2 regions of the Lentilactobacillus hilgardii genome follow, and region 1 is predicted to be linked to the other one. Evidence: riboswitches for the same ligand, from Rfam matches in the RefSeq annotation. Region 1 holds a riboswitch; the other holds the start of a gene.

Region 1 (8,217 bases):
ATTCGCCGAAACAAGACCGAAATGACAAGGTCCAATACCCCGTACATGACCACCGTCATTGAATTGGTATCAATGGCCATTAACCGGGTAAACGTTGGAATAAGCGACACAAAGAACATCAGCGCCAAGTCACCAACCACAACACCATTTGAAATCTTTTCGACTTCATTAAAAATCACTGCGTGCTGATACCACAAATTGGCAATAAAGCAAAAACTAACCGCGTAAATACCAATTGCCGCAAATAAACTCCGGTAGTCCAAAACACCATTATTAATTTGAATGGGCAACTCCAGGACCATCACCGTAATCAAAATAGCAATGATTGCATCGACAAAAACGTCAAGTCGCCCCTTTAATTTTTCCTTCATAAACGTCAACTACTTCTCCATTTTCAAAATATAAACCAGTATAGTCCAAATCAACCGGTATTGCTAGAGAGTCAATGACGCGTTATCAACACGTCAAAAAAAGCCAGACAAAAATTCACTTTTTGTCCAGCTTCTTAATTTAATTTATTGTATCGACTACAAAGTGGGCTCCCGACCGTCAAAATGACAACACTTTGCAGACATTCTAATCAACTTAATTTATTCGTGTTCTGCGTGATCCTTTGACTTGGCACTGTTTTGACCATAGTAAGCGTTGGCACCGTGCTTACGATAATAATGCTTGTCCAAAAGATATTGTGGTACGTGGATTTCGTCACGAGTCAATTGCAAAGCATGGTAGCTGATTTCAGCTGAAACTTCCAATACTTTGGCATTGTATACTGACTTATCCGGTGTTGGTCCCCATGAGAAGGGTCCGTGTTGACTAACTAACACGGCTGGTACAGCATCCGGGTCAATCCCGCGTTTTTCAAATTCGTCAACGATGACTTTACCAGTATTCAATTCGTAAGCATCCTTGATTTGTTCCTCATTCAAAGCCGGTGCACATGGAATATCACCATAGAAAGTATCGGCATGTGTCGTACTGACAGCTGGAATATCCATTTTAGCTGCGGCAAAGGAAACACCCCAAGGTGAATGCGTGTGGGTAATTCCACCGATATTAGGAAAATGATTGTACAAATAAGTGTGGGTTGGTGTATCACTTGATGGATTCATGTCGCCTTCAACGACTTTACCGTCCAAGTCAACCACTACCATATCGGATGGTTTCATCTTATCGTATTCAACTCCGGATGGTTTGATAACGAATAAACCCTTGTCCCGATCAATTCCGGAAACGTTTCCCCAGGTAAAGGTCACAAGGCCCAACTTGGGAAGCTGCATATTTGCTTCATAAACTTCTTGTTTAAGATCTTCTAGCATTGTCTGATTTCACCTTTCAATTACTTCATTTTCATTGACTTAACGGCTTCACTTTCAACAGGTAAAGCAGCTTTGTAATTATCGATAAATTTGTCGTATCCTTGAACACTTGCTGGTTCCGGATAAAGAGTGGCTTTGGTTGAATCCTTGAATACCCGGTTAGCCAGGTAGTCTTCCAAAGATTCGCCATTTTTTCGGTTGATGCAGAAGAGTGCTAATACTGCCATTCCCCATGGACCACCTTCACCGGCATTTTCCATAACAGATATCGGTGTGTTTAATGCATCAGCCAAGACTTGTTGTGCAACAACCGGTGTCTTGAAAATACCACCTTGGGCAACCAAAACATTTGTCTTAATGTGCTCTTCACGCAATAAGATATCCATCCCAATCTTTAATGGCGCAAAAGCTGAATAGATTTGGGTTTTAATGAAGTTAGCCAGGTTTAATTTAGCATCCGGTTTACGAACAAATAATGGTCGTCCTTCAGGCATCTTAGTAATGTTTTCACCTGAAAGATAAGCAAAGTTAACCAAACCACCGGCATCCTGATCACCCTTAACAGATTCTGCAAACAATGTTCCGTAAAGATCATCGGGTTTAAGCTGAAGCCCAAGCGCTTTGGCAAATTCACCAAACAAGCCGACCCAAGCATTGATATCTGATGAGCTGTTGTTGGTATGAACCATGGCAACAGGTGCACCATCAGGCGTTGTCACCATATCGATATCACGGTGAACGGCTCTCATTGGTCGATCAAGCACAACCATTGAGAATGCTGAAGTTCCGGCAGAAATGTTACCAGTTCGTTTCTTAACACTGTTGGTTGAAACCATACCAGTACCGGCATCCCCTTCTGGAGGTGCAATCAATGAACCGGCTTCAAGTTGACCGCTTTGATCCAATAATTTGGCACCTTCAGCGTTCAATTCACCGGCTTTTTTGCCAGCTGGTAAAACCTGTGGCAAAATGTCAGTCAAGTTCCATGGGTATTGTTGAACTTCCGGTAGACTGTTAAACTTATCAATCATACCCTTTTCATAATAGGTCGTCTGTTCGTCAATTGGAAAGACACCCGAAGCATCACCAACGCCAAGAACACGTTCGCCTGAAAGTTTCCATGTCACATAACCGGCAAGCGTTGTCAGGAAATCAATGTTTTTAACATGGTCTTCCTTGTTGAGAATTGCCTGATATAAATGTGCAATACTCCAGCGTTCCGGAATGTTAAAGTTAAATAGTTTGGTTAAAGATTCAGCAGCTTGGCCGGTAATATTATTTCGCCAAGTTCTGAATGGTACCAACAGTTCGCCATTCTTATCAAAGGCCATGTAACCGTGCATCATGGCACTAACGCCGATTGACCCGATCTTCTTAAGGTCAACGCCATACTTATCATGAACTTCTAAGGCTAATGTTGCGTAGCTGGTTTGAATCCCATCCCAAATCTTTTCGATCGGGTAAGTCCAAATGCCATTGTCCAGTTCGTTTTCCCAAAGATAATCGCCTGAAGCAATTGTTTGGAAATCGCTCGTTACCAGGACTTCCTTAATTCGGGTTGATCCTAGTTCGATACCCAACGAGATGTTTCCGCTTACAATTTCGTCTCGTACTCGACTTTCGTCCATTGTTTTATCCTCCAGAGTTGCTCGTTATTAAATTACATTTACTGCTTAATTGTAGAATATTCGTACGGATAAATCAATGGTATTTGTTATTTGTAGAATAAATTGGCACTGAATTCTCAGAATAACAGATGGATAACTCATTTATGTGCTTTATTAAAAGATAGTTAACTCCCTCGAATACGGGGAATAGTGCTATTATCCAATCACAAAACGGTTAAACAATCTTTTTTGTTTTGATGTTATCTTTCTCTTGGTATATAGTTAAATTGCGGAACAAAAGCAATGATATCATTGATCATTATCTTTGTTGGTCTTTAAAAGACACCGCTTAAAAATCAAATAACCTTGTGGTCTGGGGTGCTTTAATCGGCTGAGAGATACCCATGGAACCTGATGCAGTTAATACTGTCGAAGGAAGACCGTTTTAGTCAAACCATCATCTGTTAATATCTGACTAAAAGTCCACTTTAAACTGAAGTGGGCTTTTTTATCGTCAAAGCCGATTCTCCTCCTTAGTTTTCAAGGTTAAAAAGAAAGAGGTATTCTATTTTGACAACATTTACAAATCAGATTCACGAACTTGCAAAGCCCCTATGGCTTCGAAGTGCCCATCACCCATTTATCAAGCAATTGACTTCGGGAGATTTACCACTCTCAACGTTTCGTTATTATTTATTGCAGGATCGCTACTATTTAAGTGAATTCGGCAAATTGCACGATAAGATTGCTGATCAACTAACAGACAAAACGGCCATTCAGTTTCTCCGTGATGGTGCCGAAGGATTGAAAAATGGCGAAATTGCGGTTCGAAAGGGATTCTTTACCCAATTAAACATCTCAAAAGAAGAAATCGCTTTAACCCCGATTGCGCCTACTGCTTATAATTACGTTAACCATATGTATGCCGCCCTGTATCAAGGTACCCCTCAACGAGCAATTGCGGCATTACTTCCCTGTTACTGGCTTTACAACGAAATCGGTCAAGCATTGATTAGGCAGGGATCACCAGTCGGCCTCTATCAGCAATGGATTGAAACCTATGACAGTGATGGTTACACAGACAGCGTTAATAAAATGATTCAGTTGACCAATCGAGCTGCTGAGCAAGTAGATGACGCTGAAAGACAAGAAATGACGACCGCTTTTATTCGAAGCAGTGCATACGAACTGGGTTACTGGGGAATGTCGCTTCGACATGAAAATTGGGATTCACTTTAAAACGGCGTCAGGTAAGAGAGAATTCAAGTTTCAGGTTTCAAATCAACCTTTTCTTATACCGTTTAACAAGAAAATAAGGACATCAAAAGGGGCTGCCGGATCAAAATTATTTTTGATTCAACACCCCCTCTTATATACCGAAACCTATAGTCTCAAACAATGTCTGTCAATCGATCCTGGTCTACTATTTCAACCAGCGAAGCGGTCATTTTGATCACCCCATCAGCAATGAGTTGCTTAAACGTACGGCTGATTGTTTCAGGAGTTGTCCCAATGAAAGTAGCGATGTCTTTTTTCTTAAGTGGCAGTTTAAAACTTGATTCGTGCAAAGAAGCACTGGTTTCCAACAAATATTTGGCAAGCTGACCTGCAACATCGGATGTCGATGAAACCGTCTTTTCTTCTTGAAGGTTATTAATTTGTTGGCTCATCGTCGTTAGTAAATTAACAGCTAACTGCGGACTGCTTTTTAATAAAGATTGAAAGGCATCCTGATCAATTTGGCAAACGTTGGAATCAACCAATGCAGTTGCCGTAACATTTCGCTGATCATGACTAAAAAGAGCTGCTTCACCATCAAAATCTCCCGGCTGCATCACTTTCAAAAGTTGTTCCTTCCCACTCTCGGATATCTGAGAAAGTTTGACCTGTCCGTGCTCCAAAATCATAAAGTGTCCCACCTGATCACCAGCAAGGTAAATAATCGTTCCCTTGGGATATTGGTGTTGAACAACCAAGCCTGCTACCGCCTTTTTTTCATCAAGTGGTAATGATTTAAAAATCGGTACCAGGTTAACACAATCCAGTGCATGTTCAGTATGCATTTTTAATCACCTCATTTTTCAGTCAAAAGATGTCCCAACCAATTTTTAGTTGGTGTATCCGGCGCTGTACTCATATCAAATGGCATTGGTTTAAAAACACTTTGAACTTTCTGCCAATCAATTCCTTTTCCATTTTCAGTCATTAAATTTTTAGAAAGATCCGCAACCTGCTCAAGATTGATCTGTTGCATCAGTTGAGGGTTATTTCCCAAAGTCGATAACAGAATGTTCGCAGCCAGTTGTCTGGCAACAAGTTGTTCAAATTCTTCGGTTGTGAGTGTATCAGTCAACAAAATCCGCTGTTTTAAAGGGACCGCGGGAATTTCCCGTTTTAAAAATCGTTGATACTTTGACCAGTTTCTGACAACTGCCCGATAGAACTGGTATGGCACTCGCACATTAATTTTTTTTAACGTATTAACAGCCAGTGCTTTTATTGACCAATTTTTATCTTTAGGTGCATGATCTACCCATTCGATCAGAAAACGTTGCATGGTTTCCTTATCCGTCCCAATCATTTTGGCTTTCATTGTCAACCCGTAGCGAACAAAAATGAACTTACCAAACTGCTTCTCGGTAATCGTTCTATCCGACTTTTCCTGGCGGGCCCTTTTTATTTCTTTTATCTGTCGAAGCTTACTGGACTTGGCAAATTTACCTTGTTTTACCATTATTATCACCTATACCGCAATCTATTGTTTTGGATAACATTAATTATATTATAATAGGATATAACAGAACAATCACTAACGCCAATTCAGAAAGAAAGACTGCCCTTGGAATCGCAACAACATGCAACAAAAACTCAAAAATGGCTCATCGGAATTTTACTGGTCATTCTCCTTGCCTTTGTCGGCAGTTACTTATATTTAAATCATTATTATAGCCGGTCAGCCACAACAAATCGTTTCGTAACCGCCATCGAACAGAATGATTCTAAAACAGTGTCGTCTTTAATCCGTACGGATGATCCGGATTTTAAAGTCACTCCCCATTCGGTTCAGCCTCTAATGGCCTATTATCAAAATCATCCGAATCAGCGGGCCAAATTAAAAAGACGGATGGCGGCAACCGGTGTCGTAAACGGCGTCTTGGACTTTGTGGATACCGGCCATCACTTTTTCATTTTTGAAAAGTACCTACTCGAAGTAAAACCGATTTTCCCAACGATTAACGCCAATCAAGATAACACTCAGGTTAAAATTAACAATCAAATAGTCGCCAAAAGTTTGAACAAAAACGTCACGCGCACGTTTGGTCCTTATATTCCCGGGCGCTACAACATTGTCATGACTTCAAATAATCATGAAAAAACGAAAATGGTTAGTCGTACATTTGAGTGGATAGACCCATCACCACAATCATTACACGTTCAGGAAAATTTTAAATAGTCGATTCATTTCTTACGTAATTTCTCCAATATTTTTTTAAGAAAACTTTATAAAATTTTAGCCTGTTCCCTTGAGGCTATTGGGAAAAGCTAGTATTCTAAATTCACAAGCAAAGGAGGAATTATCCATAATGGGACTACTCGATCATCAATTCTCATATAAAAATGAACCGTCGTTTACAGAAAAAACAAACTCGGAAATTCCCGAATTAAACCACGCAAATGTTAATTTACCTTATCCTGATCTTCAAAAATTACTTAATAAAATATCAATCCTTCAAGATCAGATTGCTAGTTTACAACAGGAAACTCAAACTAATAAAGTCACTTCTCTGAAACAATTAGATTCAACTATTACAATCGATCAACTCTGGGATTATCTACAATCGCATAACGACTTAAAAAAAGACCTTCTAAAAAAAGTTAATGTCGCACAAGCTTTCCCAGTGAGATTACATCTCTCCGGCGCCAACATTGGTACCAAATACGTTAATGAAGAAATTGTTCGTCGTTATGGTTTATCCGATGGCGATTTAGCCAATGCCAACTTTGAGGATAGTAAAATTACCGTTAACGTCATTAAACATAACGGTCATACTTTAGACGATGCCGGCATCAAATTTTATACTGGGGAAATTGTCGACAGAAACGGTCATTTGGAAGTTGATAATCCAACCGGTGATGGTAATATCAGCGGAACTGCCGCTTTTGAAATGGGGGCTTTGCCATATGTGCCGACACACGAAGAAATTGACAAGTATGATCTTAAAGTCGGTCAAATTGTCGATGTTAGCTGGTATGCCAGCAACCCCGGTACCATAAAGATTGTCTGGATTCATCCGGAAGAAGCCGCTGACAGCCAAGCTGAGTCCAAACCGGAAAAGCCAAAGAAACCAACCGGTAATACCCCCAAACCATGGACACCCAACTATGCCGAAATAAAACCAATCGTTTCCGGAAAAACTGTCCTATTGGTCGGTGACAGTGTTTATACAGAAAATCTCCGAAGAGTAACGGATGCTTATGATGCCACCTTAACGGAAGTTGATTCAATCGATCGGGAACGTTTTGAAGCAATGGTTGAAAGTGCGGATATGCTGATTATTGCACTACATTATGTCAGCCATCGCGATTCGAATCTCGCAGTCGACCTTGCTAAGGCACACGGACTAACCTACGCTACTTTTAATCAACACGCAAAGATTCCTTTCGAAATCGCACTTAGAACTGCAGCACAACGATATGAAGCAGCTCAAGTTAATGCAGAGGAATAATTTTAATACCTTATTAATTGTCGGTTACGAAAAGATAATCAGTTGTCATGCTCTAAAATTAACTTTAAAGTAGTTGAACCATTGACCGTATATCTGCCACTAGCTCAACTACAAAGAAAGAGTGGGTCACTTGGATAATGAAAGCCTAACTATCCAACTGACCCACTCTTTCTTTCAAATCGAGTTTCCTTTTCACTACATTACTGCTTCACTATACCATATTGAACCATATCCATATAACCTTTGACCTCATCAATTATTTCTGTCATATCCTCTATTCGGTTTAACCCCGGATGCTTTTCAAAATAATCCTGAATACGTTTTGAAATTTCTTGAATCGTAATAGATAAATAATGCTTTACCGTTACTTCATCAAGTTCGGGCCGTAAAGTCAATTTATCAACGATTGTATCTACAATGATATTTTGCGTCTGCTCTGCCCATTTGTTAAATGTTGAAAACACTTCATTTCTGAGCTTTTCAGGAACATTGACATCATGTGCATACACCCTTGTTAACAGAGCAAATTCATTTGGATACCGATGTGATAACTCGGTTTTATAT
Region 2 (8,217 bases), 460 kb from region 1:
GGAATTGTATTCTTCTGCACAGCTATTTCACTGTATCAACGTGCAAACATTCTTATGCATCCAAATGACGATACCACTAACATCTTGAGATTCTTTTATTTACGTAAAAGTGCGGTTGCAGCTCAATTGCTCGACTTTGTGCCGCCTATTGCCGCAATGATTATTTCATTTGCTGTCACAAAGAATTTGTACGCAGTTAATATTGGCACAATTTTTTCAATACTTTTTAACGGCTTAATCATTCAAACTGCAGATAAATATATTTGGCCGGGTCTTAAGCATAATTTTAAAACGCTGGACCAAGACTCATCTAAAACCGATTCTTAATATGATCGAAAGGACTCGACTCAACCATAAATCCTCTAACCGCATTAATTGTATAAGTGCTATACTCAATTTAAGAGGGTGAGTAAATTGAATAAAATGGTTATTTTGGTAACAACATCTTTATTTTCTGCTTTTCTGTTTGGAACGATAAAAGCAAACGCCCAAACAACTGGCTATCAGGTTATCTCAAATCAATCGGCAAGTCGGGTGGCTCCGTACCACAACGCAAATAACGAGTCGCACTATATATGGAATCTTTCTCATACAATAAAATTACATAATTTAGAGAATTTTTCTACGACAACCTGGACTTTAGAGCGGGTTGCAATCCTTTCACACAATGGTAAAAAAGCCGTATATTTCAATGTGACAGACAGAACCGGTCAATTTAGCGGTTGGGTTTGGCATGGTTTCTTAAAGGGCGGCCCTTATCAATACCATGAAGACTCAAATGCTGACGGCTTGAACCTGTCTGATCCGGCTAATACACGCGATTTTTCAATGTTGGGGAATTATATTTACGGTAAACTTTCCGCTGATGGTTACCTGGCTCAACCGGATTTAATGAAATTGACACAATATTATGGCACTCGACACACAAATAATTTAAACACACCATTCAAAGATGCCATCATGTCGGAAAATATGACTTTGGACCCGACTAATTTAGTGGGCATTTTTGAATATCCTGTATCTGATCTCACAAAAATGATTGATCCTAATACAGGTGATATCTTACTTGAAGACACTGGAAATGGTGAATTGGGAAATACTGTTACAGCCCAGATCGAAAACTTTCTAAAGGCTAACCACACAACTCGATACGGATTATGGTTTAACTTATCAGGCAGTGCATCCAATGGAACACTGTCTTTAGATCTTGTCTATATGGGCATTAAAAATTAACCAAATTAAGAATGGTAAGAACATAAATAAGGCACTCCCCGGAGATAAAAAGACTTTACCTTTGGGAGGTGCCTTAAACTATTTCCCTAAACCTTTTAAAAAATTCACTCCTGTATTCGTCGCTTATCATAACCTAACAACCATAATACTAGCCATGACGTGACGAACCCAATCGGCCAACTAAGATTCACTCCCATCAATGCCAGAGCTGCTCCAACAAACAGTGCGATAATAGGCTGGATTGAGGCCTTTACCTTTTGATTATTATATAAATCAGCCACATCAACTCTTTTACGTCGTTTGACATAATACTCGTTCAAAATAATTGCCGTCATTGGACCTAAAAAAGCGGAATAAGTTTTAATAAACAGCGTTAAACCCGTAGAAGAACTATCTTGAACTAGTAACCAGGGAAAGCTTAAACTGGCCAATAGTGCCACAATAATTAACGATTTACGCTCCGATAAATTAAACCATGCATTTAATACATAAGTCGGCGGAATAATATTTGCAACCAAATTTGTCGTAATTGTTCCTAAAACAATGAATGCAGACACCACAACGGTAACCAGATTATTGTTAAATAGATGCGCCATTGCATGAACCGGGCTTGAAATACCGGTTACAACAGCCAATAATGCTCCGGTTAAAACTGTAATGCCATAGGCAATGAAAATTGGCAGAAAATAAAGTGCTGCCCGACGCTTGTTTGACAAACCCGCTTGTAATTCTCGTGAATAGTCAGCCGCAGACTCAAACACAGCCGTATAATTTCCTAAAAATGCAACTACGAATCCCCAAAAAATTGGGCCCCAAGTGCCTTTGACGTTAATCATCCGATTGGAAAAAGCTGCTGTCCTCTGAGTAACTAAATAAATTAGCATTCCGATCAATAAAACAGCCATGACTAAAGAGATCCAGGTTGCAACAACCTTGATTGACTTAAACCCTCGTATGGAAATTAAAGTCTGCACAACTAATAACGCCACAAAAAACGTAGCAGGATTATCATAACCACTAGTAATTTTAAAAATTTGATTTAATGCTAACCCACCGGTCCAACTCTGAAACCCATACCATACAATTGCGGGAATCCCTCTTAATAAACTGGCTAATTTTGATCCTAAAATGCCAAATGTCATTCGTAACTGTATGACATATGGCGAACCGGTATAGTACCCAAAATGATCGTTCAGTACAAAAATAATGGTGATAATTGCGATCGCCATTCCCGCAGCAAGAATCGTTTGCAGCAGATTCATCGTTGCGACACCAGCTACAACAATCGATGAACCTAAAGTGACGTTACCAATATTAAACCCGTCTCCCAGCCACATTGCCATATACGAAAGTTGGCCAATATGTCTATCGGCTTGGGTTCGAGGCTTTAAATCGGGTGAAATTGAAAGCGCCTTTGATGTGTTCATAATGACTCAACTCCAGCACGCTGTTTTGTTAAAAACCGGCCGGTTGGTTGCCCCACAAAGCCTTGTTTCAAAGTGTAAATAATCTGGCCCCGAAGAATGGTCGTTGTGACTCGATCGTTAATTTTAAAACCGGTATAAGCACTAATTTTGTTTTCATAATACAAATCCTTTGTTTTCAAAACATAGCTTTGATTAGGATCTAAAAGCGTGATATCAGCATCATAGCCAACCTGTAACTTTCCCTTATTGACAATTCCAAATAATGTTGCCGGCGTTTCAGCCGTGAGCTTCACGAAATCTGTAACAGGCAACCCCCGTTTCTTAACTGCTTCATCATAAAGCAAATCGACATTATTTTGGCAGCCACTCACACCACCCCAAATATCAAAAATATTATGCTCTGGGCTTTCCTTCATCGACATTGGAGCCGGCGAATGATCGGAACCAATTGTATCAACTTGGCCGGCAAACACTTTCTTCCAAAGTCCTTTAACAATTTCAGGATCTCTCAGTGCCGGTGAACATTTAGCCAACGGTCCAATTTTTTCAAATTGATTACGATCCAATATCAGGTAATGTGGACAAGTTTCACACGTCACATTCTGCCCATTCTGTCGAGCCTGGGTCACTTGATCAACGGATTCAGGTGTAGACAAATGGACAAAGTGCAAATGAACATTAGTCTGTTTGGCAAGATAAATGGCTCGGCGAACTGCTTCGACTTCAACAAATGGTGGTCTTGAATCGACGTAGTCCTGAATGTCTGTTTTCCCCTCGGCAATCTTCTCAGCAGCTAAACCATCAGTAATGGCTGCATTCTCAGCGTGTACCAGGATAGGCAATCCCGTTTTACCAATAGCCTGCATCCCTTTTAGTAACTGATAATCATCAACGTTTTTAAAATCCCCGGGAAGATCTGAGCCGGTCGTTGCCATAAATGCTTTAAAACCCATTGCACCTTCGTCTGCCATTTTTTGAATTTCAGTCAGATTTCCCGGAACCAGGCCGCCATATAATCCAAAATCGACATAGGATTTATGCTCGGCAATTTCTTTTTGTCGTTTAAATTCTTCCCCTGTGGTCCGAGCAGGTAAGGCATTCAAAGGCATAACCAACATTGTGGTCGTCCCACCGGCCGCTAATGCTTGTGAACCGGTATGATAGTTCTCCCAGTCACTTCTTCCGGGTTCATTAATGTGAACGTGTGAATCAATCATCCCCGGTAACACGATTTGGCCATTGGCATCGATTACTTTATCCGCTTGATCGGCCAAACCACTTCCGATGGCGGCAATTTTTCCGCCCTTGATCGCTAAATCGGCGTTTACAACTTTAGTTGGTGTCACAATATGACCATTTGTAATGACTAACGAATATTCCATAAAAAAATCCTTCCTTCAAAACAGTCGAAGAAAAGATCAAACGGCTTCTTATTCAGAATAACCGGCTTAGTCTCCCTTCGACAGTTCAAACTGTATCAGGTTCAATGGGTATCATCTCAGCTATAAAAGCACCCCAGACATCTTTATTAAGCTTTTACTTTGAAACGTTAAAATGCAGGACTGATGATCGCTCAACAAGTGAGAAAATCATTTTGACCAAAACCGCACCAAAAACAATATCAGAGATCAAACGAACAGTAAATAATGCAATAATCATCGGAACCGAATATTTAACATAGCCTAACCTAAACAGCTCGTAGCCAAAAGCCACAACGGTTGTCGTAATGGAAGATGTCAGAAGACTTGCCCATCCCCAATTGCGATAGCGTAAAAATGTAAAGCCCAACTCACTGCCAAAGCCTTGAACAATCCCGGAAATTAGCGCTGCAGCACCAAACGTGCCTCCAAATAAAACCTCAGCTGCAGCTCCCAAGGTTTCACCGATAATCGCGGAACCGGGAACCCGTACTAAATACATCGTCAACGGTCCAGCCATGATCCAAAGCCCAAATAAAGCTTCATTGGCAAAGGGCCCGATTACCAGATATAAAGCATTATATATCCAGTCCGTTCCAACAAAAATAGCACCAAACGCAATCGCAATTAATGCGATCAAAATAACATCCTGCAAATGAAATTTCTTTTTCACAATATTTCTTCCTTTCCATATGATGATCAACATCTAAAGTATTCAAAAGGGAATTATCTGTGAAACAACAAAAAAACTCCTTTCCCTGAAATTACAGAGAGAGGAGTCTTTACCTACATAGTTAACTGTGCACGAGATAGGTAATTGCTTGTTGTCTTCCTCCGACAGTACGAACTGCATCAGGTTCAATGGGTATTTCTCAGCCAAAGAGGCACCCCAGACAATATTCGATTTTGACATCTTAATTATTACTTAAATGGTGAAGAAAAGCAAGTTGATTATTAAGTGTTCATGTTAAACCGGCTAAACAGCGTAATCGCAATTTAATAATCAAAAGAATCAGGCTATACATTGTAGCATCCCTGTTTAACACTATAATAAACCCGATTAATTCATCAATTTCTTAACTCGAATTTGCAATTCCGGCACGACTTCTTTTATAAACCAGGGATGCTGTTTCATCCACCCATAGTTTAAAGGTGAGGGATGCACCAATGGAAAATACTCCGGTAAATAATCTTCAAAACAGCGAACAGTTTCTGTTAAATTTTTTTGTCGATTTTTTTGAAGATAGTACTTTTGCGCATACTGACCAATTAACAATTTTAACTGGACGTTTGGCATCAATGATAATAAGGGTTGATGCCATTTATCCGCAAACCCTTTTCTGGGTGGCAAATCACCATGTATTCCCTTACCTGGATAGTAAAAATCCAAAGGCATCACGGCAATTTTACCTGAATGATAAAACCGATCCTTATCAATCCCCATCCAGTCGCGTAACCGATCGCCGCTTGGATCATTCCAAAAGACCATCGATTCCTGTGCTTTCCGACTTGGTGCCTGACTAATAATAAGGATCTTGGCGTTTGGCTCAATATGATAAAGCGGCAACACACCCTTGTCAGTATAAATCTTATTTTGCGGATCACGTTGGATAGCATTGAAAATATCGATTGCCGTTTGCATTCTATAGCCTCTTTTCGATTACACTTATTTATGGTATGGACTTCCCTCATTAATCATAAATGCTCGATAAATTTGTTCAGTCAAAACCAATCTCATCAATTGATGAGGCAACGTAAACTTTCCAAACGAAATTTGCGTGTTTGCGCGATCCAAAACATGCTTGGATAACCCTAAAGAGCCTCCGATCACAAACGTAATATCGGAATGACCATAGGTCGTCAGATCAGCAATTTCCTTTGCAAACTGTTCAGAAGATCGCTCTTTTCCTAAAATCGCAAGCGCATAGACGTACTCACGATCTTTTATTTTATCTAGAATTCGCGAACCTTCTTTATTCATAACTTCATTCATTTCGGCTTGGCTTAACGACTCAGGTGCCTTTTCATCGGAAACTTCTATAATTTGAAACTTACAAAAACGGGATAAACGTTTTGCATATTCAGCAATCCCTTGCTTAAAATATTTTTCCTTTAATTTTCCTACAACGACTAATTTAATATTCAATCTCATTTTCTCCTAATTCCATTTTTAGCCTGTGTAAAAAAAGAGGCTTATAAACAAGTTGTCCACATAGTTATCCACAGGTTGATAACTTAAACCGGTTTCTTCTACCACAGCATTTTTTTAAAATATGTCAAGTACCCTTTTAGTTGTCCACATAATTGTGGACAACACCCGTTCGCAAATTCACTTCGCAAACCCTATTATATCAGCATTTTGGAAACCGAACAAACAAGAATTTATTTCTAAAAAAAGTTATCCACAGAAAGTGTGGATAACTTTTAAAATCTGGGGATAACTTATTAACGGTAATATACCAGTGAATTCAATTCACCTTGTGGATTGTCCACAGGTTTATCCACAGGAGAAATGTGTACAAAATTGGTTTGTTTTTATCAGTACTGAATCTTTTAAAAAATAATCTTCATGAAGTTCGTATTTATCCGTTAACTATCCTTATTTTTCTTATTTAATCCGCTTACCGTTCGGAAACCCATTAAACCCACTAATTTACATTAAGTCATCGTTCAGTTTATCTGTGTATCCTTCTAACCAGTATTTAACAAAAGAGCGAGCAACCTTACGATTACTCGCTCTTTTCATACAATAGATAACATCTTTAACTATCGGTGTTGCTAGCTAGAGATTGTTCCTATTTACTTGCTTCACTTAACACTTTATTCGTTGCCTTTTGGCTTAAAGTAATGGATCCTGTTTCCTTATTTCCTTTGTGATAATACGTAACAGAAATTTTATCACCAATCTTATGCTTGTACAAGACATCACGTAATTGGCTCTGTTGTGTGATCTTAGTGCCGTCCAATTCGGTGATAACATCATACTTCTTAATACCGGCACGTTGAGCAGGAGAGCCACTATTCACTTTCAAGACTACCGCACCTTGGGTAACACTCTTTGGTAATTTTAGAACTGAGCGTTGTTGCTCTTCTGAAATATTGGAAAGATCAGTGTAGCCAATTCCCAAAGCCGGACGAACAACTTGCCCGCTCTTGATTAATTGATTAATAATTGTAACAACTTCATTACTTGGAATGGCAAATCCCATTCCTTCGACGCTGGTTCCTTGTTGATCCTGTGCTAATTTCATAGAGTTAATACCAACAACCTGACCCGCAAAATTAATTAAAGGACCACCTGAGTTTCCGGGGTTAATTGCCGCATCCGTTTGAATAACCGTTGCATTGCCAACTTGAGCACCAGATTCTGAAGTTTGTGGTACTTCACGCTTCTTAGCAGAAATAATACCCTGAGTAACAGAAGTTGCATATTGAGAACCAAGTGGTGAGCCAATCGCAAGAACAGGTTCAGCAACTTTAATGTTATCAGAATCTCCAAATTGAGCGACATCCTTGACCTTATTCGAAGTAATCTTAATAACTGCTAAATCAGTAACAGCGTCCTTACCAACCACTTTAGCTGACGCTTTTGAACCATCACTCAGAATAATCTCCAATGCGTTTGCACCGGAAACAACGTGGTTATTAGTCACAATGTAAGCTGTGTTGCCACTCTTTTTGTAAATGACACCTGAGCCTTCACTAGAAGCCTCAAGTTCACCACTCTTCTTACTACTTCCACTGCTTCCTGATCCACCCTCAAGGCCACCAAGAATACCAGCCAGCGTATTATCACTTGAGCTTTCTCTTTGAAGATTAATAACGGAAACAACCGTGTTTTTAGTTGCATTAAAAGCTTTCTCTGCTTGTGTATTGAGGTTCACCTTCACATTACTGATCTTGGTATTGCCATTTTTATTGGTCGAAACCAAAGATGTGCCAGTGCCACTATCACTATTGTTGAAGTATGACATACCACCATAAGTTATTCCACCGCCAAGAGCACCGGCGATAACAGCTGTTACAATAATTTTTCCAAAACCATTTTTTTGTGCCAATGAGTGTTCCCCCTTCGTTTTCTTTAAAGTATATACTTTTTTCTTGAAAAAAGTGTGTTCTCAAAGTTATAAAATTCTAAA

Evidence for each region. Region 1 has a riboswitch for thiamine pyrophosphate ahead of tenA (thiaminase II). Riboswitches for the same ligand answer to the same signal wherever they lie in the genome.
Region 2: linked by a shared signal. The riboswitch ahead of GQR93_RS00125 (ECF transporter S component) and the one ahead of tenA (thiaminase II) in region 1 are both predicted to bind thiamine pyrophosphate.

What each region holds. Positions count from the first base shown of each region.
Region 1 is NZ_CP047121.1:482,415-490,631, reverse strand. Features, by position in the region: gene GQR93_RS02245 (TMEM175 family protein) at 1-371, opposite strand, end outside; gene GQR93_RS02240 (L-ribulose-5-phosphate 4-epimerase) at 591-1,319, opposite strand; gene GQR93_RS02235 (xylulokinase) at 1,340-2,947, opposite strand; TPP riboswitch at 3,291-3,381, shown strand; gene tenA (thiaminase II) at 3,497-4,165, shown strand; gene GQR93_RS02225 (Crp/Fnr family transcriptional regulator) at 4,318-4,989, opposite strand; gene GQR93_RS02220 (hypothetical protein) at 5,001-5,660, opposite strand; gene GQR93_RS02215 (TcaA second domain-containing protein) at 5,766-6,380, shown strand; gene GQR93_RS02210 (DUF2325 domain-containing protein) at 6,511-7,653, shown strand; gene GQR93_RS02205 (TetR/AcrR family transcriptional regulator) at 7,854-8,217, opposite strand, start outside.
Region 2 is NZ_CP047121.1:21,947-30,163, reverse strand. Features, by position in the region: gene GQR93_RS00145 (hypothetical protein) at 1-327, shown strand, start outside; gene GQR93_RS00140 (hypothetical protein) at 415-1,233, shown strand; gene GQR93_RS00135 (NCS1 family transporter) at 1,338-2,660, opposite strand; gene allB (allantoinase AllB) at 2,657-4,042, opposite strand; TPP riboswitch at 4,098-4,188, opposite strand; gene GQR93_RS00125 (ECF transporter S component) at 4,197-4,784, opposite strand; TPP riboswitch at 4,891-4,980, opposite strand; gene GQR93_RS00120 (uracil-DNA glycosylase family protein) at 5,139-5,720, opposite strand; gene rlmH (23S rRNA (pseudouridine(1915)-N(3))-methyltransferase RlmH) at 5,745-6,224, opposite strand; gene GQR93_RS00105 (S1C family serine protease) at 6,874-8,136, opposite strand.